2 regions of the Exiguobacterium sp. 17-1 genome follow, and region 1 is predicted to be linked to the other one. Evidence: riboswitches for the same ligand, from Rfam matches in the RefSeq annotation. Region 1 holds a riboswitch; the other holds the start of a gene.

The links. A riboswitch is a leader RNA that binds a small molecule or an ion and turns the genes downstream of it on or off. The one in region 1 is predicted to bind S-adenosylmethionine.
Region 2: linked by a shared signal. The riboswitch ahead of MUN34_RS13465 (LLM class flavin-dependent oxidoreductase) and the one ahead of metK (methionine adenosyltransferase) in region 1 are both predicted to bind S-adenosylmethionine.

What each region holds. Positions count from the first base shown of each region.
Region 1 is NZ_JALIGJ010000001.1:505,978-520,872, forward strand. Features, by position in the region: gene MUN34_RS02485 (ribonucleoside-diphosphate reductase subunit alpha) at 74-2,299, shown strand; gene MUN34_RS02490 (flavodoxin domain-containing protein) at 2,318-2,806, shown strand; gene MUN34_RS02495 (ribonucleotide-diphosphate reductase subunit beta) at 2,775-3,818, shown strand; gene yugI (S1 domain-containing post-transcriptional regulator GSP13) at 4,686-5,078, shown strand; gene MUN34_RS02505 (iron-containing alcohol dehydrogenase) at 5,205-6,371, shown strand; gene MUN34_RS02510 (glucose-6-phosphate isomerase) at 6,484-7,833, shown strand; gene ytkD (RNA deprotection pyrophosphohydrolase) at 7,965-8,438, shown strand; gene MUN34_RS02520 (alpha/beta hydrolase family protein) at 8,410-9,153, shown strand; gene MUN34_RS02525 (EAL and HDOD domain-containing protein) at 9,321-10,574, shown strand; gene pckA (phosphoenolpyruvate carboxykinase (ATP)) at 10,631-12,199, opposite strand; SAM riboswitch class I at 12,432-12,558, shown strand; gene metK (methionine adenosyltransferase) at 12,686-13,894, shown strand; gene MUN34_RS02540 (GNAT family N-acetyltransferase) at 14,040-14,528, shown strand; gene MUN34_RS02545 (alpha/beta fold hydrolase) at 14,613-14,895, shown strand, end outside.
Region 2 is NZ_JALIGJ010000005.1:151,213-166,107, reverse strand. Features, by position in the region: gene MUN34_RS13505 (nitroreductase family protein) at 1-20, opposite strand, end outside; gene MUN34_RS13500 (nitroreductase family protein) at 75-710, opposite strand; gene MUN34_RS13495 (MarR family winged helix-turn-helix transcriptional regulator) at 726-1,175, opposite strand; gene MUN34_RS13490 (YczE/YyaS/YitT family protein) at 1,331-1,999, opposite strand; gene MUN34_RS13485 (DUF817 domain-containing protein) at 2,150-2,959, shown strand; gene tnpB (IS200/IS605 family element RNA-guided endonuclease TnpB) at 2,988-4,160, opposite strand; gene MUN34_RS13475 (DUF2325 domain-containing protein) at 4,366-5,631, shown strand; gene MUN34_RS13470 (DUF975 family protein) at 5,698-6,336, shown strand; SAM riboswitch class I at 6,456-6,561, shown strand; gene MUN34_RS13465 (LLM class flavin-dependent oxidoreductase) at 6,634-7,692, shown strand; gene MUN34_RS13460 (ATP-grasp domain-containing protein) at 7,689-8,636, shown strand; gene MUN34_RS13455 (SRPBCC family protein) at 8,739-9,197, shown strand; gene MUN34_RS13450 (PhoX family protein) at 9,287-11,164, opposite strand; gene MUN34_RS13445 (NUDIX domain-containing protein) at 11,278-11,679, opposite strand; gene MUN34_RS13440 (ABC-F family ATP-binding cassette domain-containing protein) at 11,766-13,391, opposite strand; gene MUN34_RS13435 (prohibitin family protein) at 13,693-14,565, shown strand; gene pepT (peptidase T) at 14,670-14,895, opposite strand, start outside.

The DNA.
Region 1 (14,895 bases):
TTTTAAAGTTAGAGAATGGGAGTGGTTCATAGTGGCATCTCCACTGAATACAGCACGCATCTATCAAGGTGCAATGACGATAGAAGATGTATATACGGTCATCCGTCAGATTACAGCATCATACTCGGAGCTCGACGTCGAGCGTTACACAGAACGCGCGATTCGGGCACTTGAAGGAAAAACGTTACAGGCGGATCAAGTCTATGAACTCTTAACCATGCATGCACTGGACATGTTGAAGGCAGAAGAACCGAACTGGACATTTGTTGCGACAGCAACGTACTTGAACCGGTTATATCTTGAAGCGAGTGAAAACCGCGGCTATACAGCGGACGAACGGTACGGCTCGCTTTATCACTTGATTGAGAAATTAACGGAGATTGGTATTTTCACGCCCCACCTTTTAGAAACGTATTCGAAAGAAGAAGTCGAAGAACTTGCGGCATCGATCGATCCGTCACGTGATCATCTGTTCACGTATATCGGACTCCGGACATTATCCGACCGTTACTTAGCGCGCGACCACGTCAAAAAATTATACGAATTACCGCAGGAACGTTTCATGATCATCGCGATGACACTCATGCAGACAGAACCAAAAGACCGCCGGATCGAGCTCGTCAAAGAGTCGTACTGGGCACTTTCGAATCTCTACATGACCGTTGCGACACCCACTTTATCGAACGCCGGTAAATCATATGGACAATTGTCATCATGCTTCATCGATACAGTCGATGATTCTCTACGGGGCATCTATGACTCGAACACTGATGTTGCGACACTGTCAAAAGGCGGCGGTGGAATCGGTGTCTATATGGGGAAAATCCGTTCACGTGGATCAGACATCAAAGGATTTAAAGGGGTTTCAAGCGGTGTCATTCCGTGGATGAAACAGTTGAACAACACAGCGGTCAGCGTCGATCAGCTCGGTATGCGTCAAGGTTCGATCGCCGTTTATCTCGATATTTGGCATAAAGATATTCTCGAGTTCCTCGATGCGAAATTGAATAATGGGGACGAACGGTTGCGGACACATGATTTGTTCACAGGAGTCAGCTTACCGGACCATTTCATGCGGACGGTCGAAGCGCGCGGTGACTGGTACTTGTTTGACCCACACGAAATCCGGACGGTGATGGGCTTCAGCCTGGAAGATTCGTTTGATGAAACGGAACAAGGCGGCAGCTTCACGGAGAAATACACAGCGTGTGTCAACGAACCGCGTCTGAGCCGGACGAAGGTCCCGGCGATTGATCTCGTCAAACGCTATATGCGTTCGCAGCTCGAAACAGGCACACCGTACATGTTCTTCCGTGATGCAGTAAACCGTGCCAACCCAAACAAACATGCGGGCATGATTTATTCGTCTAACCTTTGTTCGGAAATCATGCAGAACATGAGTCCGACGACCGTGACGGAAGAATACACGGAAGACGGCAAAATCATCATCACGAAAACACCGGGCGATTTCGTCGTCTGTAACTTATCTTCGATCGCGCTCGCGCGTGCTGTCCGTGAAAATGTGTTGGAACGCTTGATTCCAATTCAAATGCGGATGCTCGATAACGTCATTGATTTAAATACGATTGACGTGCCGCAAGCACAGATTACGAATCAAAAATACCGCGCCGTTGGTCTCGGAACATTCGGCTGGCATCACCTGCTTGCCCTCGAAGGCATCCGCTGGGAGTCGGTCGAGGCTGTTCAGTATGCCGATCGTCTTTACGAAAAAATTGCATACTTGACGATTGATGCGTCGATGCAACTGGCGAAAGAAAAAGGCGCGTACCGTCTCTTTGAGGGATCGGAATGGCAGACAGGGGAATACATCGCCCGCCGTCACTACAAAACAACGGCTGAACTGAACTGGGATCGTCTGCAAGCGGACATCACGGCACACGGCATGCGAAATGCCTATCTGATGGCAGTCGCACCGAACTCGTCGACGGCAATCATCGCCGGCAGTACGGCTTCGATCGATCCGATTTACAAGAAGGTTTATGCGGAAGAGAAGAAAAACTACAAGATTCCGGTCACAGTACCCGATTTGACACCGGAAACGAACTGGTTCTATAAATCAGCGTTTGAGATTGATCAGCTTTGGAGCATCCGTCAAAATGCCTCACGCCAACGGCATATTGACCAAGCAATCAGCTTTAATCTCTACGTCAAAAACAGTGTCAAAGCAAAAGAATTACTCGAGATGCACATGGAAGCATGGCAGCTTGGGATGAAGACGATTTACTACACACGTTCGACGACCGTCGAAATCGATGAATGTGAGTCGTGTTCATCATAAGAGAAGGAGGACGATATCATGAAGGCAGCAATCGTATATGCGTCAATGAGCGGAAATACAGAGGAGGTTGCGGAACTGATTGCCAAAGCATGTTCCGAAATGCAGGTCGAACCGACGATGATCTTTGCCGATGATGTGACGACGTATCAGCTAGTCCCTTATGATATCGTCTATTTTGGTTCGTACACCTGGGGAGACGGACAATTGCCGGATGAGATGCGGGATTGTCTTAAGCTGGTCTTAAAGGAAAGTCCGCACGCGATTCCGCAGGCAGCCGTCTTCGGAACAGGTGATAAAATGTTCGTCAAATATTGCCGTGCCGTCGATGAGATGGCCTACCATCTCGCGAAATTCGGGGTACCGCTCGCGGGTGAATTACTCAAAATCGAACAATCGCCGCGAAACCGACCGCACATGGTCAAAGAGTGGACACGTCGAACACTACTGCAATTACAGCAAGAGGGAGCCGAACAACATGGAACAACTACAAAAAATCAAACTGCTTGATGCCCGTCATCCGAATCGTGCGACAGCGATCATCGGTGGGGAGACAAGCTCGATCGTCAACTGGAACGACATTGCGTATCCGCAGTTTTATTCGATCTATAAACAGTTATTATCAAACTTCTGGATTCCCGACGAAATTTCGATGTCAAAAGACATGCAACAATGGAATCAACTGAGCGAACGGGAACAGGATTCGTTTAAGCGGATTATCGGTTTGTTGTCGATTCTCGACTCTGTCCAGACCCGCTATATCCTGGAATCAGCGATGTTTACATCAGACGCTTCAATCCATGCGATTTTGGCGATTGTGGCACAACAGGAAGTCGTGCATAACCAATCGTATAGCTATGTCTTGTCGAGTCTTGTGCCGTTGTCGGAACAAAACCGGATCTTCGACATCGCGAAAGATGACGACATGGTCATGAAGCGGAATGCCTTTATTTTGGATCTGTATGAAGATTTCCAAAACGACCGGACACCGGAAAACTTTGCGAAATCACTCGTCGCCTCAATCGTTCTCGAAGGAATCAACTTCTATTCCGGATTTGCGTTCTTCTATAACTTAGCCCGTCACCAAAAAATGGTCGGAACTTCGACGATGATCAGTTACATCCAGCGGGATGAACTTCAACACTCCTACTTCATCAGTCAGCTGTTACGTGCCGTCTTGACTGAGCATCCGGAAATCGATGCAGACGGTTCATTCACGAAGTTCGTCTACGCGACATTCGAACGTGCCGTTGATCTTGAAATCGAGTGGAGTGAATACGTGTTACGTGACTTGGATGGACTTGATGTCAGCGAGATGCGTGACTACGTCAAATACCTCGCTAATAAACGTCTCCGTGTCATCGGACTCGACGATTTGTATGAAGGACACGATGAAGACGTCATGCCGTGGATTCGCGCCTATTCCGACGACTCGATGAATGCGACGAAATCCGATTTCTTCGAACAGAAATCACGGTCGTATGCGAAGGTAACGGATGCGAACGGATTTGACGATTTGTAAGCTAAATAAAATGTAAGTGGAAAGAACTAACTGATGAAAATTTATCTACAAAATCAGTTAGTTCTTTTTCTAACGCCGAAAAAAACCGAAAATTTTGATTTTTTAAGGGGGTGATTCGAAAAGAACGTAAAAAAAGCAGCTGCTAAAGCGCAACTGCTTTAATACGGCAGGAAAGAATGAACTTCCAACTGCGCGTTGCGTTCGAATAGACACTGCAATGTCTGCTCGAACAAGAATAGTATTGAAATCTTCTTAACCAAACAATACTACATATGCGTATTCAGGTAAAACCTTATTTGATTGATGTTGCGGATCATTCTTCCCTGCTCAAAGGGAAGGAGGTAGTTTCGAATGTGTCTTATTACGCCTCACTATCGTAATGCACACTGGGTGTGCGGTCATTATCGCGGAACCCGCTGGATCGATGAACACTTTCGTTCAGGTTCATTCGTAAATGGCCATTGCCAATTACGTTTCGACTTTTAATTGAGTAATCAATCTGTATTAAATTATGGTTGCTTCACCGTGAAATTTCCTTTACGCTAGGACAGGTGAGGTCATGCTCGACTCCTGCGGAAAAACAAGTTAATCATGACCCTGGAAGATGCATCGCATCTGAAGCGGCATGATGACTTGTCTGCGGAAAGCGAGCAGACCGAATCGGTCCTTTTTGCGTTGAGGAGTAAGAAGAAACAAAAAAAGGGCCGGACTCGAAAAGTCCGGCAGAATCAGGGGGAATACTTGAAGTCTTGCTACTAATTTGTTCCCTTGTAAAATAAAAAATAAACAATTTGAAAAATATTTTTTACCATCCGTAAAAAGTATGTTATTATAAGTTGATGAATTTAGTTAGGGAGTGTATAAACTATGGCAAACTTTGAAAAAGACCAAGTCGTTACTGGTAAAGTAACTGGTATTCAAAACTTTGGTGCTTTCGTAGCACTTGACGAGCAAACACAAGGTCTCGTCCACATCTCAGAAATCTCACACGATTACGTAAAAGACATCAACGATTACGTAAAAGTTGGCGATGAAGTAACTGTTAAAGTTCTCGACATCGACGAAGCTAACAAAAAAATGAAGCTTTCGATCAAAGCAACACAGGAAGCTCCAAAACGCGAAGCACGCGCTAAAGGCCCACGCAAAAACACTGGCCGTCGCGATGCAGGTCCTGCTTTCAAACAAGAAGAAGCTCCTGGCTTCAACGTGTTAAAAGGCAAATTGGAAGAATGGATTGAAAAATCAAACTTCCAAAAATAAGATTTTGAAAGGGAATCGACATCGGTCGGTTCTCTTTTTTTTGCGTTATAAGCATTAAAATAGATGCAAAAGGGGAATGTGTGGATAATGTAAGGTGTTCATTACTTATCAAGGGGGCAACACACAATGGAAAACTTCGAATATCGTAATCCAACGAAACTTATTTTTGGTGACGGTCAAGTCAGCAAGATTAAAGACGAGCTAAAAGCACTAGGTGCAAAAAAAGTCATGCTCGTATTTGGCGGAGGCAGTATCAAACGTAATGGTGTCTATGATGACGTCACACGCGAACTGAGTGCGGCAGGAATCGAATACGTCGAATGCGACGGCGTCGAACCAAACCCACGTATCGAAACAGCGGAGCGCGGCATTAAAATTGCACGTGAAGCAGGCGTTGACGCATTGCTCGCTCTTGGTGGCGGTTCTGTCATCGACTGTACGAAATTGATTGCTGCTGGTATCCCGTACGAAGGTTCAGCATGGGATCTCGTCATCGGGAAAGCGACACCAGAAACAGTGATCCCGTTCGGAACAGTCTTGACGCTTGCTGCGACAGGTTCAGAAATGAACTCAGGTTCTGTCATCACGAACTGGAAGACACAAGAAAAATACGGTTGGGGCAGCCCGTTGACGTTCCCGACATTCTCAGTCCTTGATCCAAAGTACACAGTCAGTGTACCGAAAGATCAAACGATTTACGGCATCGTCGACATGATGAGCCATTGCCTCGAGCAATACTTCCACACAGCGCATGCACCGGTTCAAGAACGGATGACGGAAGGTGTCATGAAAGCAGTTATTGAAGCTGCACCGAAACTTGTCAACGATCTCGAAAACGTTGAACTCCGCGGTACGATCCTGTTTGCCGGTACGATGGCACTCAACGGTGTTCTTCAAATGGGCGCACGCGGTGACTGGGCGTCACACAACATTGAGCACGCGGTCTCAGCCGTTCACGACATTCCGCATGCAGGCGGTCTGGCCATCCTCTTCCCGAACTGGATGCGTCACGTTCTTGATGAATCAAACGCACACCGTTTCGTCACGCTCGGTGAAAACGTCTTTGACGTCGATACGGCAGGTAAATCAGAAATGGAAGCAGCACACGCTACAATCGATGCAATCAGTGCGTTCTGGACATCACTTGGTGCACCGAACCGCCTTGCGGATTATGACATCAAAGAAGAAACGGTCGATTCAATCGTGAAGTCAGCGATGACACGTGGAGACTTTGGTAACTTCAAATCACTTGGCAACGAAGATGTTCGCCAAATCGTAACAGCTGCTTTGTAAGCGTCATAACATTTGCTAATCTTTTCACAAAAGACTTGAACGACCTTCCTTCTTGCGTTTTAATGAAAAGGAAGGTCGCATTTGTTTGCGAATGAATAAGGAGGACGAGTGAATGACAACGGTACGTTTTGATTATTCGAAGGCCCTACAATTCGTAGGACAACATGAAGTAGACTATATGGCGGATACGGTAAAAACATTACACGGAGCAATCCACAACGGTACAGGTGCCGGCAGTGATTTCTTAGGATGGGTCGATTTACCGACGAACTATGACAAAGCGGAATTTGAAAAAATTCAAGCGGCGGCTGAAAAAATCAAGTCGGATTCCGACGTCTTGTTAGTCGTCGGAATCGGCGGATCGTATCTCGGGGCACGTGCTGCAATCGAGATGCTCGGTCATTCGTTCCACAACCTATTGTCAAAAGACGAGCGGAAAGCTCCGCAAATCATTTATGCCGGACATAACATTTCTTCGACGTACTTACACGATTTGTTCCAAGTACTTGAAGGAAAAGATGTTTCGGTCAATATCATCTCGAAATCAGGAACAACGACAGAACCGGCAATCTCGTTCCGTCTCTTGAAAACATTCATGGAAGACAAGTACGGTAAAACAGGTGCGAAAGACCGGATTTATGCGACGACAGATAAAGCACGTGGTGCCCTGAAGACACTTGCTGACTCAGAAGGATACCAAACGTTTGTGATTCCGGATGACGTTGGGGGTCGTTTCTCTGTCTTGACACCGGTTGGTTTATTGCCGATTGCGGCAGCTGGTATTTCGATTGAAGACTTGATGGCAGGTGCGCGTGATGCACAAGTTCAGTTCTCAAATGAGAACTTGGCGGAAAATGAAGCGTACCAGTACGCGGTCGTCCGAAACGCATTATATGCTAAAGGAAAAACAATCGAGTTGCTCGTTAACTATGAACCCGCTTTACACTATGTGTCCGAGTGGTGGAAACAGTTGTACGGAGAGTCAGAAGGAAAAGACTTCAAAGGCATCTTCCCGGCAGCAGTCGACTTCTCGACGGATCTTCACTCAATGGGACAATACGTCCAAGAGGGACGCCGTGACTTGTTTGAAACGGTCATCAAAGTCGGACAAGCGCGTCATGCCTTGACGATTGAAAAAGATGCACAGGATCTAGACGGTTTAAACTTCCTTGAAGGCAAGTCGATTCAATTCGTCAATGACAAGGCAGCAGAAGGAACGTTGCTTGCTCACACAGATGGACAAGTTCCGAACTTGACAGTTGAATTGCCGGAGATGACACCGTATCATCTTGGATTCTTGTTCTACTTCTTTGAAAAAGCATGTGCGATGAGTGGATACCTGCTTGGTGTGAATCCATTCGATCAGCCAGGTGTTGAAGCGTACAAGAAAAACATGTTTGCCTTACTTGGTAAACCTGGATTTGAAGCAGAAAAAGCGGAGCTTGAAGCTCGCTTGAAATAAGAAGCCAGACATCTCTCGATTCAGAGGGATGTCTTTTTTTGTCATTTTGGCAAATTCCCACGCACTTTCACTTTTAGAATGCTTTCGAAACAGGTAAAGTGAAGAGAGAAGAAGAAATGAGGTGCACGCACGTGATTACGTTTTTAGATTATTATCAAAATCGGGTTGAACTGAGTTTTGAGGACCATCCGTTTTCAGTCCATCCGCTTCATGTCTGGGTCATAGCCGTGTACGAAGGGAAATGGTTACTGACGCATCATAAGCAACGGGGATACGAGTTTCCGGGAGGAAAGGTCGAGCCAGGGGAAACGGCAGAGGAAGCGGCATACCGGGAAGTCATGGAAGAGACAGGAGGGCGCATTGAACGCCTCCAGTACATCGGACAGTACCGGGTCGAGGGGCGGGGGGATACGATCATCAAGAATATCTACTTCGCCGAAATCAAATCCTTGGTCCCGCATCTTGCTGTCGATGAGACGGATGGTGCCTATTTACTAGACGATATCCCGAAACGTTTAGATACGAACCGCCAATACAGCTTCATGATGAAGGACCGTGTCCTTCCGGAGACTCTTCGTGTACTCGCCGAACGCCGACTGGTTTGAGCTCCCTCGCCAGGGACCATTCCGTACCTTTCGGGTCTTTTATGAAACGTCCGACGGAGAACAGGTCGGGGCGTACATCATCTTACCGGTTCGTGCGAACGGACAAGGTCTCTTATATTTACGTGGTGGGACACGTAATATCGGTATGGTTCGGCCGACCCGCTTAATGCAGTTCGCGCAAGCCGGTTATTTGGTCATGGCTCCTTTTTACCGCGGTAACTTAGGTGGAACCGGTAAAGAAGATTTTGGACATCAAGACATCCTGGACGCCATCAGTGCGTTTGATTGGCTTGATCAATATGTCGAGCGGACGTCGGTCTTTGGCTTTTCCCGCGGCGGTCAGATGGCGCTTTTACTGGCGCATCATCGTGAAGTTGCCCGGACGGTGTCGTGGGCCGGCGTAACGAATCTGATTTGGACGTATGAAGAACAACGGACGATGCAAAAAATGCTCAGACGGTTCACGGGTGGAGTACCGGAACAACGGCTAGAGGAATACCGCATCCGGTCGCCGCTTTATTTTCCACCTCAAGGAGACGTGTTGTTGATTCATGGATTGTATGATCAAAACGTTCGATTGCGTCATGCGACGAACTATGCAGCCCGCTATCCGGAAAAGACCCGCTTGTTGGTGTATCAGTATGCGCATCAATTTCCAATCCATCAAAAAATGCTCGTGACGAAACAAGTCATTGATTGGATGTTATCCAAGTGAAAAACATGTGTGAAAACATCTCAATGCCTCGCATTGAGATGTTTTTTCTCCAAATGATGGGAACATTGATATGTTTTAAAAAAGAGATTTTTTAAGGGAAAACGATATTTGATATACTAGAACATATAAAATAAGCCAGATTAACGGATTTAGAAGGGATATATGAGATGGAAATCTTACTTGCGCGACAACCGATTGTAGACCGGTTTGGTTCGATTGACGCTTTTGAACTCCTCTATCGTTCCGTTGAAGCACCTGAAGTCTTTGATGGTGACTTAGCGACGATGGATGTATTGACGAATACACTGATTCATCTGGGAGTAGATCGTGTAGCAGAAGGAAAACGATTATTCATTAATTTCACAGGTGATTTGTTACAGTCTGAACTGATTGATCATTTGGATCCGACCCAATTCGTGATTGAAGTATTGGAGACGGTACAGATTGATGCTGACATGCTCCTGACGCTTCAGAAGTGGAAAGAAGCGGGCTTCGTATTGGCACTGGATGATTTCGTGACGGATTTGTTGCGTCATCATGGCGCTGAACTGTTTGATTTGATTGATCTAATTAAAATTGATATCGAAGCCATCAATCCACGCGAACAAAGTGCAATCTTACATATCTTGAAGCGGAATTATCCGCATATGCGCTTTTTGGCAGAACGGGTCGAAACACATGAAGACCATACGAGAAGCCTTGAGATGGGATATGACTGGTTTCAGGGATACTTTTATGCCAAACCGATGTTGATGAAAGGAAAGGCGGTTCCTCCGCAAGTACCTGTGCTGTTGAAGATGTTGAAATGGTTGGATACAGACGATCATTATGACGACGTCGTCGATGAAATCGAAAGAAATCCCTACATCAGCGTGCAAGTACTGCAATTGATCAATTCTCCGGGAATCGGTCTTCGAAACACAGTCAGTTCTGTCCGTCAGGCGATTTCCTTATTAGGCTTTTCGCAACTGAAAAGCTGGATTTCGTTAATCGTCTTGCGTGAAATGAAACTCGCAAGTCCATACAAATGGTCAGATGAATTATTACGTTCGTCGTTGCATTGTGCGAAACTATGCGAGTTGTTTGCTAGGGAAACGAAGACACTGAAAGCAGAAAGCGCCTATATGATTGGATTGCTGTCGCATATCGATGCGTTACTTTCCGTAGATATTGATGAAATCATTGATCAGCTTCCGATTGAACCGGCATTGAAAAACGTTTTGCAAGGCGAGGATCATCCGTTTCGAGATTGCCTGTTGCTCGCAATCAGCGCAGACCGAGGAGAATTTGAACGATTCGAGATGCTGAGTAACCGATTCGGGATTGCGAAGCGCCGCGCCTACGAGTTACTGAAGGAAAGCCAAGTTTGGCTCTCTCAAAAGGAACTTCATTTACAGGACAAGACAGATTCAATCGTCTAACACAAAAGGTTGAGCATCCGTTAAGGAGCTCAACCTTTTTAGTGTTATTGATATTTTTAAACGCGAGGACCAGCTGCTTTGATGGCATCGGTCGCACTTTCGAAACGTGCGAAGTTCTGCGTGAACTTTTGAGCGAGTGCAGTCGCTTGTTGTTCGTAAACGGATGGATCCGCCCAGACCTTGACCGGATTGAGTAAATCGGTCGGAACACCAGGGACTTCAATCGGCATATGCAGACCGAAAATCGGATGTTCTTCTGTCGGGATATCTGTGAGCAGACCGTTGACGGCCGCATTGACCATCGTCCGTGTATACGCGAGTTTCATCCGGCTACCGGTACCGTAAGCTCCACCGGTCCAACCTGTATTGACGAGATAGACTGTGACGCCGTGGCGATCAATCAGTTCTCCGAGCATCGTCGCATATTTTTCTGGAATCAACGGTAGGAACGGTGAACCGAAACACGTCGAGAACGTTGCTTCCGGTTCTGTGACGCCGCGCTCCGTTCCGGCAAGTTTTGATGTATAACCTGATAAGAAGTGATACATCGCTTGTTCTTTTGTCAGTTTACTGATTGGAGGCAACACACCGTAAGCATCCGCTGTCAGGAAAACAATTGTTTTCGGATGACCGGCACGAGACGGGATAGCGATGTTGTCGATGGCAGTAATCGGATAAGCCGCGCGTGTGTTTTCCGTTTTTGACGTATCATCATAATCCGGAATCCGCTGGCCGTCGAGGACAACATTTTCAAGAACGGTACCAAAACGGATCGCATCAAAGATTTGTGGTTCTTTTTCACGTGACAGGTTGACGGTCTTCGCATAACATCCGCCTTCGATATTGAAGACGCCGTCATGTGACCAGCCGTGTTCATCGTCGCCGATCAATTGACGGCTGTCATCTGCAGACAGGGTGGTCTTACCAGTCCCGGATAGCCCGAAGAACAACGCGACATCACCTTCATGTCCAACGTTAGCTGAACAGTGCATCGACAACACTTCTTGTTGTGGCAAGAGATAGTTCATGACAGAGAAAATTGATTTTTTGATTTCTCCGGCGTACTCGGTTCCACCAATCAAGACGATACGGTGTTCAAATGACATCGCGATGAATGTCTCAGAGTTTGTCCCGTCAACCGCAGGATCCGCCTTAAAGTGTGGTGCGTAAACGACCGTAAATGGTTCAAAGGCCGCAACCGTAGGATATTCGCGTAAGAATAGCTGTTTCGCAAACAGATTATGCCAAGCATATTCGGTTACGACGCGCACTGGAAGGGTGAAATGCGTATCGGCACCAGCAGCAGCTTCTGTGTAGTAGAGTTGATCTGCTTCGTTCATATAACGAAGAACTTTTTGTAACAGTTGCTCGAATTTGTCCGATTCCATCGGTTGATTGACATGACCCCAATCGATATGCATCTCACACGATTGATCACGGACGATGAACTTGTCTTTCGGTGAACGACCTGTAAATTTCCCCGTTTCTACAGACAAAGCACCATTTTCTGCAAGAACTCCTTCTTTGTTACGAATCGCATGTTCGACTAGTTCAGCAACGGACAGTTGTTTGAACACATGCTCCTTCTTGAGTAGTTCTTCGATATTCAGGACCGTCATCGGCATCCTGACCCCACCTTTCCCCTACGTTGGTTTTGGCTCTACTATTAGTATGACACATTTATTATATATGACATACTAATGATAGGGCAATCATTTTCATGCGCTGATTTCTATTTATCTGGAAACGCTTTCAGCATTAACAGTTTAACATCTCTTCTGATTTTTTTCGACTAGAAATTAAAACGTTGCTTGACAGAGTGGACACAAGTTTATATCATGTAATTCGTAACGGATACTCTTATTCTGAGCAGGTGGAGGGAACAAGGCCCGAAGAAACCCGGCAACCGTCTTATATTAATTTCATCATTAATGTAGGAAAAGGTGCTCTCCTGAAGCGAAGTAAACACTTCGAACGATAAGAGGGTAAAGGAAGAACGCACAACCTTTCCCTGACCATTTTTGGACATGGAAAGGTTTTTTTCATTTTACCGTCCCACTCAACTAGGGGAAATGAGTACACCGTCAAATTCTTTTTTGGGAGGGTCAAACATGACAAACCTTAATCGCCGACTATTTACGTCGGAATCAGTAACTGAAGGTCACCCGGATAAAATCTGTGACCAGATTTCGGATTCAATTTTGGATGCAATTCTTGCAGCCGATCCAAACGCACGTGTTGCGGCAGAAACTTCTGTCACGACAGGACTCGTATTAGTAGCAGGAGAAATCACGACATCAACTTACGTGGATATCCCGAAAGTCGTTCGTGAAACCATTCGTGAAATCGGCTACACACGCGCTAAATACGGTTTCGATGCAGACACTTGTGCTGTATTGACATCAATCGACGAGCAGTCAGCAGACATCGCTCTCGGTGTCGACCAGGCGCTTGAAGCACGCGAAGGAAACATGTCAGATGAAGAAATCGATGCGATCGGAGCAGGAGACCAAGGTCTGATGTTCGGTTACGCAACGAAAGAAACACCTGAACTCATGCCACTTCCGATTTCACTTTCACACAAACTTGCTCGTCGTCTTGCAGAAGTCCGCAAGACAGGACAACTCGATTACCTCCGTCCGGATGGTAAAACGCAAGTCACGGTTGAATACAACGAGAACAATGAACCTGTTCGCGTCGATACAATCGTCATCTCAACGCAACATGCAGAAGAAGTGACGCTTGAGCAAATCCAAGCGGATCTGAAAGAACATGTCATCGCTCCGGTCATTCCGACGGAGTACATCGATGCAGACACGAAATTCTTCATCAACCCAACTGGCCGTTTCGTCATCGGTGGACCACAAGGCGATGCAGGATTAACAGGTCGTAAAATCATCGTTGATACGTATGGCGGTTACGCACGCCACGGCGGTGGAGCTTTCTCTGGTAAAGATCCAACGAAAGTCGACCGTTCAGCTGCTTATGCAGCACGTTATGTCGCGAAAAACTTGGTTGCCTCTGGTCTTGCAGACAAAGCAGAAGTTCAACTTGCTTACGCAATCGGAGTGGCACATCCGGTTTCAATCGCTGTCGATACGTTCGGAACAGGAAAACTTCCTGAAGCGCAACTCGTCGAATTGATTGCAGAAAACTTTGATCTCCGTCCTGCAGGGATCATCAAGATGCTTGATCTCCGCCGTCCGATTTATCGTCAGACAGCAGCTTATGGCCACTTCGGTCGTACAGACATCGAATTGCCATGGGAGCAGACAGATAAAGCTGCTACTCTTGAAGAGCAGGCAAAACGTTTCGTATAATCCATTGTTCAGAAACATCCTGTTAAAGGGTGTTTCTGAACTTTTTTTGTTTCTCCTGAACTTTGCAGGGATACGACTGAAATTTCTAGAAAAGGGTAAAAGAACATGAGTCTGTAATCTGTAAAAGGAAAAGGGGGATTTCGGTATGGAGATACGCGAAGCAGTTCCGGCTGATGCAGCACGCATTCATGATATTGCGCTCACGTCTTGGATGGACACATATGAGGAAATCTATTCGGAGCGTTCGAAAGCCCATTTCGTTCAGGAAGCGTATCCGCAGGAAGAAGTGGTTCGGGCAATTCGAACAGCGGAAGAAGCACGTGGAGAATACTTCAACGTCGGACTGATTGACGGGGAAATTGTCGGTTTCATTCACGCCATCGATGTGGATGGAACGTGGGAAATCGTCCGTTTGTATGTCTTGCCGAAATACCAACAAAACGGAATCGGACGCCGGCTGATCCGCGAACTGGAATTGCAAGGGGCATCTCCAATTGAAGTCTATGTCGAATCCCGGAACTATAAAGCCCGTCACTTTTTGACCGCATACGGATTCAAGGAAATCAGCGAGACGACAGAAGAAGTCTTCGGTCAGGTGGAACCTGTGACGCGATTGCAACGTATATACGAATAAGGGAAAAGAAATCCGACTTGAGGCGGTTTTGCTGAAGTCGGATTTGTTTCATACTAGATGGATATCTGATGAAGAGGTGAGCGTGTGGTAGAACAACCAACCGGAGTGATCGTCCTTGTGTACCCACTCCAATTACGTGCCAGACCAAGTGAAGCACTGATTCGCGTTTTAGAGCGCGAATATGAAATCCTTCTGGTCGATGCACCCCGCCGTGTGTCGTTTGAAGAACACCAACAGTTGTTAAAAGAAGCATTACGCGAAGCCGGGAAGCGGAAGCTCCCGATTCATATCATTGCCTGCAGCATGGGAGCACTTGTCGTCAATCGACTGCTGCAAGAATATGAATTACCGGTGGCGAGCCTGACGT
Region 2 (14,895 bases), on a different contig from region 1:
GTAGTTGTTTGAGTTGTCATAGTAATAATCTCCCTTTTTGTTGGTTCTCTATTTTTGGTTAGTACGGGTACTGCTTATTTCCAGTCTGTGATGTCGTTGATCGGCAGGCGAACTGACGGGTATCCTGTGTCGACTGCTTTTCCGATTGATAACAGCATAACTGGTACGTAACGGTCTTTTTCCATGCCGAATGCTTCCGCGATTTGATCTTTTTCATAACCGCCGATTGGGTTTGTATCATAACCGTGTGCACGGGCAACAAGCATCAATTGCATCGAGACGAGACCTGAATCAATCAAGATACTGTCTTTGAGTGCGCTAGCTGGTACGCTTTCGTACATGCCTTGAATCGCCGGTACTTGACGATCGCGGACTTCTTGCGGCATGAGCCCTTGTGCGACTGCTGTATCATAAATATTTTCGAGTTGATCAATCGCGTTCATGTCACCGAAGACCGCGATGACAGCAGATGATGTCTCGACTTGGACTTGGTTGAATTTAGCGAGTGGAGCAAGCGTCGCTTTTCCTTCTGCGCTGTCGATGACGAGGAAACGCCATGGCTGCATGTTGACAGAAGACGGGGCAAGTGTTGCTTCTTCAAGGATCTGTGTCATTTCTTCTTTTGAAATCTTAACGTTTGTGTCATAGTTACGGATCGAGCGGCGTCCTTTAACGATTTCCATGAAATCAGTTGTAGTTTGTGTAGTCATTTGAAAGTCTCCTTTTTAGTTAACGGTTGTTTTAGGTAAGGTGAGGGCATTCGTTTCAATTCGTTGCATCATCTGTGCCAACTGGTGTTGTTCGTCTGTCGTGAATCCTTCAAGCAACTGCTCGAGGAATTCGTCTTTTTGTTCGCGTAACCGTGTAATCCGGGTTGCACCTTCTGGCGTCAGTGAAACGAGAATGACGCGGTTATCTGTTGCGGAACGGACACGTTCAATCATACCGTTCGTTTCAAGATGTTTTAAATGTCGTGTCACAGCTGCATTATCAACGTTGACCCGTTGTTGCAACTCTTTTTGACTGATTGTCGTATCGACCTCGAGTTGGGCTAATAAGTCCATCCGGGTTTGACTGAAGCCGTCCGTACAAAGATCAAATTTTTGAGCAATCGTCTTATTGACGGAGACGATTGCATAAATCAGTCGTCCCTTTTCAGTACAGGAAATACTCAATTCATCACATCCTTCCCTTCGTTCGAAAAATCCTTGACGTATCAAAGATTGATATGTAAACGAATATAACGTGTCTACTTTCATGCTGCAACTAATATGCTTCATCTGCACAAAAAAGATACCATTTCACGTGAAATGGTATCGAGTCAGACGACTTAACTAATTTTTTGTTGTTTGCGGGGAATCGTTCCGGCATCAATCGCAGCAATCATCCGACGGAAATGACCCAGCCAAAACTGAAGAAACGGACCAATCAAGAAAATCGATAAGATCGTTCCGAAGAATACCGGTCCTCCGAGCAGCCAACCGATGCCGCAAGCGGTGATTTCCATAAATGTCCGCATCATCCGGATGGACGTACCGAACCGTTCAGCGAGCGTCAGGGTCAGTCCGTCCCTTGGTCCGGCTCCGTAGCCGACAGCGACGTACAGTCCTGCGCCCATCCCGATGATGAAGATGCCGGCAATCAGCCAAAGCGTATTCTGCCACAGGGAAGAAAATGAGGGCAGGAGGCCTGAACCGAGAACGAGGTTCATGAAAACCCCGACAAAAATCGCGTTGACGAGTGTGCCGACCTGCGGTGTAATCCGGTCGATTAAATATTTGACAAACACCAACAACAGACCGACGAGAAGGATAATCGTCCCGACGGAAAACGGCGTTTTATTTTGAAGACCAAGGTGAAGAACGTCCCAAGTCGAGACGCCAAGTTGTGCCGTGATCATCATCGATGAACCGACAGCGAGTAAAAAAAGACCGAATAAAAATAATGCCCATTTCAGGACAGAACGTAACAGCCAAGATGTGTGAATGGTCTGCTTCATGAATGGAAGACACCTCGTTTCAAAATCAAATTGATTCATTAACTGTACCATGTTTGATGGATGAAACTAAAGCGAATCCGCTATTTTCCATCCTGAGATGGAGGGAATCCGTCCTGCTTATTCGTATACTAATGAAAAGGAGGTCAGTCGATGCGAAAAATCCGCCATTTGATCCGTTTTACATATCTTGAAGCCATCTGTTGCGTGTTCCCGGTCGCGATTTTCCTGGCACTTGCTGCATCCCGTTATTTACCGGCGGAACCGATTGCCCGCTATGATCTGCTTTTAATCTGGTGTCTCCTCGTGCAAATCGTCCTACTTGTCACGCATTATGAATCAAAGGAAGAGTTTAAATTGATTTTAATTTTTCATGCGATTGGACTCGGACTTGAGCTATTTAAAGTCCAGGTTGGGTCCTGGAGTTATCCGGAAGCCGCCTTCAGCAAAGTATTTGGTGTTCCGCTCTATGCCGGCTTCATGTATGCGAGTGTCGCTAGCTACATCTGTCAGGCATTCCGTCGGTTTGATCTCCGTATCACACAGTTTCCCCGGCCTCTGTTTGCTTTAGCGACCGGTCTGCTCGTGTACGCCAACTTCTTTACCCATCATTGGTTGTTTGATTTCCGTTGGATTTTGATGGGACTTGTCGCTCTCGTCTTTTATAAGTCCTGGGTCTATTTCCGTCTGGATGAGACTGTCTACCGAATGCCGCTCGTTCTTTCGTTTGGTTTAATTGCCTGGTTCATCTGGCTGGCGGAAAACATCGTGACCTTTTTTAAGGGATGGGTGTATCCGAATCAGCAGGATGGATGGGAGCTGGTCGACTTCGGGAAATTATCGTCCTGGTTTTTACTGGTCATCATCACGATTTTGATTGTCTCCGTCGAAAAGTACCGGTTGGGTGATCGGTCAATCGAATTGAACTACCTCCACCTTCGCTTAGAGGTGGAGGATTCCTGAGTTATCCGACCTGACGGTCGAAACCTGATCAGGCTAACCCCGTCGTCCCGACGGTTGAAGAAGCTAAGATACGTTCGGCTTCTCGTTTGAGATTCAGTCCTGCGTTCACATCACGGTCGTGATGGATGCCGCAACTCGGGCATGTCCATTCACGCAAGCCAAGATGTTTCACGTCTTTGTGTTGATGGCCGCAACTGGAGCACAGTTGACTGGAAGCAAAGGTCTTGCCGACTTTCATGACGGTCTTCCCGTACCATTCTGCTTTGTACTCCAGCATACGAAAGAACTCCGACCAGCTGACGTCCGAGATGGCCTTGCTCAACTTACGATTCTTCTGCATGTTCTTCACCTGCAAGGTCTCGATGCCGATGACGTCGTGGTTTTGGACGATCTCGGTCGATACCTTGTGCAGGAAGTCAGTGCGCTTGTTGACGATCTTCTCGTGGATACGGGCGACCTTCCGCTTCTGCTTCTGATAGTTTCTCGCCTCGGAAAGCGTGACTTTCTTGTTCCGGGCGATGCGTTGACGGCGGGAGAGCTTACGCTGTTCGCGCACCAGTTTCTTCTCGAGCGTACGGAAGTAACGGTCGTTCTTATAGACCGTGCCGTCCGACAGGATGGCGAAGTTCTTGAGTCCGACGTCGACGCCGACAGATGAACCGGTCTTCGGCAGTTCGTTGATTTCCTGCTCGACGAGCAGGGAGACGAAGTATTTTCCTGAAGCGTTACGTCGAATCGTGGCGTTCAAGATCCGGCCTTCGACCTGCTTCGAGTGGGCGAAACGAACCCATTTCAACTTCGGAAGTTTGAGCTGGTTGCACACAATCGAGACTTCAGGAAGTTGAGACTTGCCCTGTATGTTGGTCTTGTACGACTGGACGGGATTTCGTTTGGACTTGAATCGAGGGCGTTCATTCTGCTTCTTGAAGAAGCGGTCAAACGCATCGGCAAGATGTTTGATGCTGATCTGAACAGATGTGCTATCGACTTCCTTCAACCAGTCGAACTCCTGCTTCAACAAAGGAATTTCTTTGGAACAAGAACCATAGGACAGTCCTTTTCCAGTGGTCTTGTACATGTCATCCCACTTCGCCAGGAAGTGGTTGAAGATGAAGCGCGAACACCCGATGGTCTTCGCGATCAGGATTTCCTGCGCTTTTGTGGGGTAGATTCTGAATTTGTAAGCCTTGTGCTTCAACACCATTTTTCACCTCCTTCAAAGAGAATATACCCGAAAGACAGTCTGGCGATTCATCTCCCACTTTCACTTCGTTTAGAAGTGGGAGTATTCTCGCCTAATTTTGATAAAATCCTAACCATATACAAAAAATAACCCGGTCTTTTTTTGAGCAACCTAACCGACAGCCCCTTGCTATAGTTGAAAAAAAGCAAAGGGGTTGTTGAAGATGATGCAACAAATCGTGGAACGGGCGAAGACGCTAGTCGCCGGTAAAATGCAAGTAGTCGAAACGGTGGAAGAATGGGACTTACTGCTCGAGGAAATCCGAGGAATCGATGAATGGGTGCAGTTATCGCGTTACTATACACATTCCGTAAAACCAGACATCGCGTGGAGCGAACCAAAAGAAGACGTATCATTCGAGCAACCTGTCGTTCCGCCGGTGAAAATCACTCCTGTCATCGAACAACGTTACGCCTATACGTTTGTGCGTGAACTAAAAGGTGGTTCTTTACGGGAATGGCCGAACAGTCATATCTCGGAAACAGAAATCCGGCAATGGAACCTCGAACATGGAATGGAAATCCGTGTCCAAGTCGTACAGCAAGATGCACGCCGGACGACACTAGAAGTGATGGCCGTTGTCGCGACCGACCAGATGAAGCCACTGGCCGAACGAATCGTTTTTGAAAGATGTATCGTTAAAAATCATGGCATCATTGAATCGACGGTCGAAGGACCATTAAAGGATGAGACGGGTAAACCCTTTTACTATGCGACACCGGTTGAAGACATGCGCTTCTTCCATTTAAAAGAAGGGCAGCTCGTCGATCTCGTCATGTGGAAAAGTCGTCCGGAAACACTGACGATTGCCTGGAAGTATGCGTTCCAATATCAAGAGCCGACAGTACAGCTGTTAGAGACGTCAAACGATCCAACAGCACCAGTGCCTTCGTCAGTTGAATCGACTCAAGGATCAGCCGTCAAAAAATCTGGCCGTTACCTGAAGCAAATGAAACGAAAGTCGAAAGTAAAACAGGAACAGAAAACACGCCGGATTCGTGAAAAGAAATCTCAAGCGATGGCACCACTCGTCACGACATCCGTACCAGGGCAGCCAATCGACTTCCTTGATAAGAAGCCTCTCGATTTTGCGTCATTCGTCGGCATGCGACTCGTCATCGTCGGTAATGAACAGCAAGCACCGGTCTATCGGACATTTTTCGCGGAAACGGGTATCGAACTGATTCATCTGTCGGGAGACGCCCAATCAGCGAAAAAGATTGCCGGTCTCGCGAAAAAGACCGATGCGATCGTCGTCATCACGAGCCGTGTGTCCCACGCTGCTTCAGCACACGTCATCGCGCAGGCGAAAAAACACGATATTCCGTTTGCGATGGAACGACTGGATGGACGACGTTCTTTATATACGGCGTGCCAGCGCCAACTTGAAAAAGCACGCTTAAATCAGTTGAAAACAGGAAAATCCTGAAAAAGATGAAACTCCTCTCTTAATTAGCCGTAAATAGAGATAGAACTTATTTTGAGGAGGATCTCCATGATTAAAGAATTAAAATTATCCGCCCGTGAAGCGCTCAGTGGTCGCTGGGTCTTCATGGCACTTATGTTTTTACTGTTTCTCATCATTCAAAGTATTCCAACGATGTTTTCTTCTGATGCGAATGAAGATATTCAAGCGATTGATTTCATCGGTTTCTTACTGAACATTCTCTTACTTCCACTTGCGATTGGTTGGACATGGCTTGCGATGTCTGTCGCTCGGAAAGAACAGGCAAAAATCGTTGATTTATTTGAGCCATACAAAATTTTCTTAAAGGCAGTCGGTCTTTCGATTGTCCAAAGTATTTTCCTTGGTTTATGGTTCTTACTATTTATCATCCCGGGTATCATCAAGTCATTTTCGTATCTAATGACGTTTTATATTTTACGAGATGAACCTTCAATCGGAATTTTGGATGCGATTACACGTTCGCGCCAAATGATGGACGGACATAAGATGGAAGCGTTCATGCTCGTCCTCTCATTCATTGGTTGGTTCCTGCTCGGTTTGATTACCATCGGAATCGCCTTCTTGTGGGTTGGCCCATATTTCAGCGTCACGCTTGCAAAATTCTATGACCGCATCCGCGGTGAAGAAGCACCTGTCGAAGAGTCGACGTTTGTTGCCCCATATTAAGACAACGAGGATGAGAGCCCAGCTCTCATCCTTTTTTTATTGCTGTTTTTAATTCCGATTGGAAAACAAGGTTTAATGGTTGCTTTACTCTGCTAAAAAGTGTACGATAATTCCAATAATTCTTATCAAGAGAAGTCGAGGGAATGGCCCGAAGACACTTCAGCAACCCCGCGCGCAGCGGAAGGTGCTACTTCCTAAAGGGGGCAATCCCTTTACAGATAAGAGCAGACATGATTAATCCGTCGCTCTTTTCGATTTTCGAGAAGAGCGATTTTTTTTATAAGGGGGACATAACGGATGGAGTATGGATTTTGGTTACCGATTTTTGGCGGGTGGTTACGAAATGTCGAGGACGAACAGATGCCGGCGACGTTCGACTATGCGAAACAGGTCGCGCAAACGGCAGAACGAATCGGTTTTTCGACGACACTGATTGCGGAGTTGAATTTAAATGACATCAAAGGACTCGAGGCACCAAGTCTTGAAGCCTGGACGACGGCAGCGGCGATTGCCGCGACGACGGAGCGTCTCGAAATCATGACAGCTGTCCGTCCGGGGTTCCATAATCCGGCGACGACCGCGAAGATGGCAGCAAACATCGATCAACTCAGCAACGGGCGCTTTACACTGAACGTCGTCTCTGCCTGGTGGGAAGAAGAAGCGCGGCAATACAATGGCATCTTCACGGCCCACGACGAACGCTACGCGCGGACGGAAGAGTTTGTCACGATCATGAAAGGATTATGGGCAGATGCTTCGCCGTACAGCTTCGACGGGAACTATTATACGCTCGAGCAGACACAACTGCATCCGAAACCGGTTCAACGACCGGGCATCAAGTTGTACGCAGGCGGGGAAAGTGAAGCCGGGAAACAGACCATCGTCAATCATTGTGACGCCTATGTCATGCACGGGGGAACGGTGGAAGAAGTGTCCGTCAAGATTGAGGATATGAAGGCGCGTCGACAAGCAACTGGGCAACCGCCGCTTGAAAGTTTTGGACTGGCTGCCTATATCATCTGCCGGGATACGGAAGAAGAGGCCATTCAAGAATGGCAACGAATTACGGACGTCAAGGAAGACAGTGCCGGATACGCCGGGTACGACGACTTCGTCAGCAAATCACAACTCGAACAGCAGGTGAAACGGAACGATTATTCGGTCTCGAACCGCGGACTCCGTCCTGATTTGATTGGAACACCGGAACAGATTGCCGAACGGATTCTTGCGTTTGAGCAGGTGGGTGTCTCCTTATTATTACTTCAATTTTCACCACAACTGGAAGAGATGGAACGCTTCGCGCGCGACGTCATGCCGCTTGTCGAAGAAAAACGAAAGGTAGGTCAAACCAAATGACAAAAATTCATATCTTACACGAAAACCAAGAATGGACGGACCATTTAATTAAACGACTCGAAGAACTGGAGTTGCCATATGAACAGTGGCATCTCGACGAAGGGCAAGTTCCGCTTGATGAACTTCCACCGGAAGGCGTCTTTTACAGCCGGATGAGTGCATCTTCGCATACGCGCGGGCACCGCTACGCACCGGAACTGACAGAAGGTGTACTTGCTTGGCTTGAAGAACATGGTCGGACCGTCTTTAACGGGACCCGTGCCTTACGTCTTGAAGTGAGTAAAATCAATCAGTATACGGCTCTTCGAAAAGCCGGGATCCGGGTTCCGAAGACGACGGCTGCCGTCGGACGTGATCAGATTGTCGAAGCGGCGAAAAATATTGGCGTATCTTCGTTCATCACAAAACATAACCGTGCCGGAAAAGGACTCGGCGTTCAGTTGTTCCACTCGATTGAAGCACTCGAGACGTATCTCGACGGTCCGACGTTTGATGAACCGGTCGACGGGATCACGTTGATTCAAGAATATATCCAAGCACCGGAACCGTATATCACACGCTGTGAATTCGTCGGCGGAAAGTTCGTTTATGCTGTTCAGGTCGACACGTCAGAAGGATTTGAACTGTGCCCGGCAGATGCGTGTGTCATTGACGATTTGTTCTGCCCGGTCGGTGAAGAGGCCCCGCAAACACCGATGAAGTTTAAAATCGTCGATGGATTTGATGATCCAATCATTCAAAAGTATGAAGCATTCCTGCAGGCGAACCAGATTGCGGTCGCCGGGATCGAATTCATCAAGGATGCGAACGGAACCATTTATACGTATGACGTCAATACGAATACGAACTACAATTCAGATGCGGAAGCGGCTGCCGGTAAGTTCGGGATGCTCGAACTGGCGAAGTTCCTCGGAGCCGCACTGGAACTTCAAACTGTGAAATAACCATCACTAACCAATCCAAGCAAGCCGAATACCCTGTATGTGTGTAGTTTGAAGTTAGAACTGCACACATCAGGGTATTTTTCAGTAAAGGGAGGGGTTCGGATGGTAACGTGGCACGAAGAAAAGAGATTGGATGTTCCAATCGAGAAAGCCTGGCATATCTTTGATCATGATCGGTTACAACGTCTGATTCCGGGTGTCGTCCAGCACGAGGTGATTGAACGGAAACCGGGTGTCGTCGGCTCGACGTACCGGCAAACGTATATGCAGGGGAATCGATTAGAGACGTATATCGTGACGGATCTTGCCTATACGAATCAACCGGATTTTAAGCAAAATACGATTGGTTTTACGCTTGCTAAAATCTTTAAGCTCGAGATGACATTTACCTTAAAGCGGCTTGACGAAACAAGCTGTCAGCTGATTTATACCGGGAAAAACGAAGGCGCTAATTTCGTCGGACGAAGCCTGTTGTCACTTGGCGGCGAACGGGAAACAGAAAAAATCGTGCAGGAATTGCTCCGACGTGTGGAGCAGGAAGCCGGTCAGATGCGCACATAATCGAAAAACCGTCTTGAATCGCAAGACTAAAAAAGCAGGGAGCGGATTAAAACATCCACTGCCTGCTTTTTGCTAAGCTCTTATGCGATTTAACGGTGAGAATACGATTTCTGACCTGTCGGGAGACCGGACAAGTAACCGACACCGCCTGTTTTTTGAATGCCGATGCCGTCTTGCATCGCTTGCTCCAGTTTCTTCGGATCAACGGCTGTAATCTGCTTGCCGTTGAGTCCTTCACCCGGATGCTGGTAGTTGCTGAGCAGATAGCTGTATCCGCCGACACGATCGAGTGACCGGAGTCCTGTCGCTTCCGCACCAACCGGAACAGAGAGAATTCGTGACAGTTTTTTCGTCTTTAAGTTGTATGCCCAGACGAAGTTGTTTGTATGCAACGAGCTGTCTTCACCGATGAAGAGTGTGTTTGATGTTGCAGAATAGGCCAGGTTATCCGGATTTGAAACAAGATTCGGATTCGCTGTGTTGCCGTAGGCATCCGGCTTCGCTAAATCCTCACCGATGACGAGGGCCTGCATATTCGTCGGGACATAACGGCTGTCGATACCTTTTGCACGACCGAGGTCGATTTCAAACGTCGCACCGGATTCGCGTTTTTCCAGCTGAATATCGTCCTGAACGGCACCGTCTTGTTTTTCCGTACTACCGGAAACATACGAAAGCGCGATATAAGCTTTTTTGTCCTCCGCATTGACGGTAATCCCTTCCATCTTGTTGAACTCTGACGTTGCCCCGAGTAACGCGCCGTAACGACGGGATTCGAGGAAGGCCGCTTCTTTTTCCTTGCCTGGTTTTAACTTCAGATATTCGACCTTTTTGCTGGCGGCCGTCTTGACTGCTTTAAAGCCGGGCGTTGGAACGTCAGCGGTCTCAAAGATGTCACTAAACTTGGTTCCTTTGTCGATTAAGCGCTTCACTTCTTTATCGGATGCATGGCCGAGTTTGATCCATTCGAGATCCCCGGCGCCGCCTTCTGTTGCTTTCGTTTGATTGAACTTGGCAGCATACAGCGTTCCTTGTGAGAAGTCTTTCTTTTTATCGGCGACGTACATGAACATCATCGTATTATTGCCGTCATCTCCGAAGATGGCCGTTTTTTGGTCAGGAAGAATTTGCATCATCTCGTGTGAGAAACGACCGGTGCTGTAGTGCTTGACGACCGATGATTTTCCTTTGCGGTCGACAGAGATTTCCGGTGTGAAACCGTAGAAATAAGGATTTGCTTTTTCTTTTGTCCCAAAGTATCGTTCGGCGAAAGCGTTGACTTCTTTATAAGCGGAAGAGGCTGGATCGGATTCAAATGCCCGTGCATCCGGCTCATATTCTTCCGAACCGAGATGCGTCCCCCATGGTGTCGTCGAACCGTTACATGGTGTCCAGAGACCGTTGACGTTCTTGAAGTCGATTTTGCTTGCTTTCTTGACAGCCAGTTTCCCAGTCTTTTTATCCTGCACGACTTCTGTCAATGTCATCGAAGCGGGCAGTCCTTTGACCTCATTCCCTGCATTGTCGATTGAATCGTACTCGAAGTGGGAGACCATATACTTTTTCCCGTGGACTTCAAGCAGACTGTTTGAGTCCGGTGCATCCGAGACGAAGGCTTCCGGCTTGTCCGGGATGCTGCGGTCGATGATCGGATCTCCATTGACGTCAATCGGTGTTCCGGCAGCAATCATCGCGCCTTTATTCTCGACGATTTTATCTTGTGATAAGAACAATTGGTTGTAATCGAGCGGTTTGATTTCGGTTTTGCCGTTTTGATACGTGACTTTGACCTTGGCTTCCGTATACGTTTTGACCATTTGATTGACGGTGCTTGGTGCATCCATCGATAGAAACTCGACTTTCTTGATATCGCGTGCTGCACGTGATGTATGGGCATCAGCGAATGTTGGAATCAGACTCGATGACAGGACAGCTGCGGATAGACCGACGATAAGTGTTCGTTTCATGATAAATTCCCCCAAGTTGTTTGTTATCTTGCTACTTTCTCATTTAATCAGTTGATTATGAAGAGGATGTAAACATAACAGGACAGTTTCATTTCACTTGGTTAATTTTTCATTTACAAAAGGAGAGACGGTGTCTTGTTCAAAGCAGCCAATACTTCGGCAACTTGTATATCCTCTTTCATCTCAGCAAGAGGATGCCAGTCAATCCCGGATAGGACTTGTTGATCAAGTGGTCGTTCCGGATCGTGGCCGAGTAAAGGAATCGTTGCATCGACACGTTTGACGAGGAAGCAGACTTCTTTTCCGGACGAATCGGTTTTCGTATACAACGGTCGGATGACACGGACTGTCAGACGAACTTCTTCCGCGACTTCCCGAACGACCGCCTGTTCGAATGTTTCATCGGTGTTGAGACCACCGCCGGGTAAGGTCCAAAAACTTTGGTTTTCCGTTATGATCCGGACCATTAAAATCCGACCGTTCTCAATCAAAGCTGCACAGGCACGGTGACGCAAATGATTTCCTCCTCTGTTCGGACTGATACATCTAGTGTACAAAAAAAGAGACCCGATCCGCTAGGACAGGTCTCTTGTTTACTGCATTAGTTTGTAGCGTACAACGTTGATAGTTGTTCTTGGACAGACTCGTTGTTGAGGTATTCATCGTATGTCGTTTCTTTATCGACGATACCGTTTGGTGTCAATTCGATGATCCGGTTTGCAATCGTTTCGACGAACTGATGGTCATGCGAGCTGAACAGCATCGCACCTTTGTAAGCAATCAAACCATCGTTGAGTGCCGTGATTGATTCGAGATCCAAGTGGTTCGTCGGATCATCGAGGACAAGAACGTTTGAGCCGCTGAGCATCGCTTTTGATAACATACAACGGACTTTCTCTCCCCCTGATAAGACAGACGCTTTTTTCATGACTTCTTCACCGGAGAAGAGCATCCGACCGAGGAACCCACGAAGGAACGTGTCGCTCTCATCAGCTGGCGAATACTGGCGCAACCAATCGAGAATCGTTTTCTCCGAGCCTTCGAAGAAAGCAGAGTTGTCTTTTGGCAGATATGATTGTGACGTCGTGACACCCCATTTGAATGTTCCGCTGTCTGCTTCCATCTCACCCATCAGAATTTTAAAGAGTGTCGTGATTGCAATATCATTTTGACTGATGAAGACGGCTTTATCCGTTTTATTTAATGAGAAACGGACATTATCAAGGACTTTGACACCATCGATTGTTTTCGAAATGCCATCAACGATCAACAGATCATTTCCGATTTCACGTTCCGGTGTGAAGCCGACGAACGGATAACGGCGTGACGACGGACGGATGTCGTCGAGTGTGATTTTATCAAGCAGCTTTTTCCGTGACGTCGCTTGCTTCGCTTTGGAAGCGTTTGAGCTGAAACGGGCGATGAAGGCTTGAAGTTCTTTAATTTTTTCTTCTTTTTTCTTGTTTTGGTCGCCTGCCATACGTGAAGCAAGCTGACTTGATTCGTACCAGAAATCATAGTTTCCGATATACAGTTGGATTTTCCCGTAGTCGAGATCGGCCATATGCGTACAAACGTTGTTGAGGAAGTGACGGTCGTGGGAAATGACGATGACCGTATTTTCAAACCCGATTAAGAATTCTTCAAGCCATTTGACGGCTTTCAAGTCAAGACCGTTGGTAGGCTCATCGAGTAACAGAATGTCTGGCTTACCAAACAATGCTTGAGCAAGCAGGACTTTGACTTTCTCTCCGCCCGTTAGTTCAGCCATTGTTTTAGTGTGCAGATTTTCTTTGATACCAAGACCTTGTAAGAGCATTGCCGCTTCCGACTCTGCTTCCCATCCGTTCATTTCTGCGAACTCACCTTCGAGCTCAGCAGCACGCATGCCGTCTTCGTCCGAGAAGTTTTCTTTCATATAGATAGCATCTTTTTCTTTCATGACTTCATAAAGACGTTTATGTCCCATCATGACCGTTTCAATGACTTGGAACTCTTCATATTCATAATGGTTCTGGCGAAGGACACCAAGGCGTTCGCCCGGCGTGATGATGACGTCTCCTTGTTGCGCTTCGATATCACCGGCAAGAATTTTAAGGAATGTGGATTTACCGGCACCGTTTGCACCGATGAGACCGTAGCAGTTGCCCGGTGTGAACTTGATGTTGACGTCTTCGAATAATTTACGGTCCGCAAAGCGGAGACCGACGTTTTGTACTGTAATCATATAGAGATGAACCCTCGTTTCTAGTGTGTGATGTGCTGTTACGAGTGTACCACAAAATGATACGCTTCGTTTTAAGGACAAAGTTCTTTACATCTTAGACCGGATTGCACAATTTAGCAACCATGCTTTTAAACAAAATGAAACATTTTCCAACAGGGAGCGTAAGAGTAGGTAGAACATTCATGAAGGAGGAGGACGGTGTGGCAACACTTTTTACATTATTATTTTTTGCACTAATCGTCTTGCTAGCCATTGAACTGTATAAGTATATTCAGGATAAAATTGATAAAGGAGACTCAAAATGAGAGAAATCAAACCGAAAAAACGTATCAGGCCATCGATGATCATCGCCGGTGTAATCGTCGTTGCGCTTCTCGCGATGACGCCATTCATCGTCGAACAAATCGAACCGGGACAGGTCGGTGTCGTCTATAAACCGTCCAGCGGTGTTCAGGATGAGACACTCTCGCAAGGATGGCACATCGTGTCGCCGATTACACGTGTCACCGAATATCCGATCCGGACACAGACCAAGTCACTCGACAATATGACACTGGCGACAAAGGACGGAAAGAATATCGTCGTCGACTTTACGTACAGTTTTTCGGTCTCACCGGATCAAGTGACGGAAGTCTTTAATAAATTCGGTCCGATTGAAATTGATGAGATTGCTGCCGGTTACTTAAAACAACGTCTTTATGACGCGTCACGCGAACAGATTTCGAAAGTCACCGTCCTTGAGTTATTCGGGGAGCAGTCCGGAAACGTCTCGACGAGCATTCAGACGCAGTTTGCCGAAGATGTCAAAAAGATTGGATTTATCATCGAGGACGTCGCACTCGGAGCACCTAAACCGGATGCGAAAACACAGGAAGCGATTGATGCGCGGGTCAAAGCGTCACAAGAGCTTGATAAAAAGAAGACGGATCTTGCGATTGCGAAAGCGGAAGCAGAACGGCTACGGGTAGAAGCGAAAGGTGCAGCAGATGCCCGATTGATTGAAGCACAAGGACTTGCGAAGGCCCAAAAAGAACTACAAAAAACATTGACGGAAGAGATGATTCAGTACGAAGCCGTCAAGAAGTGGGACGGGAAATCACCGCTGGTCAGCGGGTCGGGCAGTATGGTCCAATTACCAATTCCGGATCAACAAACAACAACAGAAGAGAAGTAAGTGAACTGTAATTTTTTCATAAAGCTTATCTGTCATCTGAAGAAAAAATATGGAGCACAAAAAAGCAGATTCTCATGTCGAGAATCTGCTTTCGTTATACCGTCTTATTTAGCTGACTGAGCGAATCGCTCCGCAATCGCCACTACGACCTCTGTTGCTTTGACCATGTTGTCGACAGAGATGAATTCAAACTTCCCGTGGTAGTTTTCACCACCTGTAAAGAGATTTGGTGTCGGAAGTCCCATGTACGACAGTTGCGAACCGTCCGTACCGCCACGAATCGGTTTGATGATCGGTGTGATGCTGAGTGATTCCATCGCAGCATGCGCG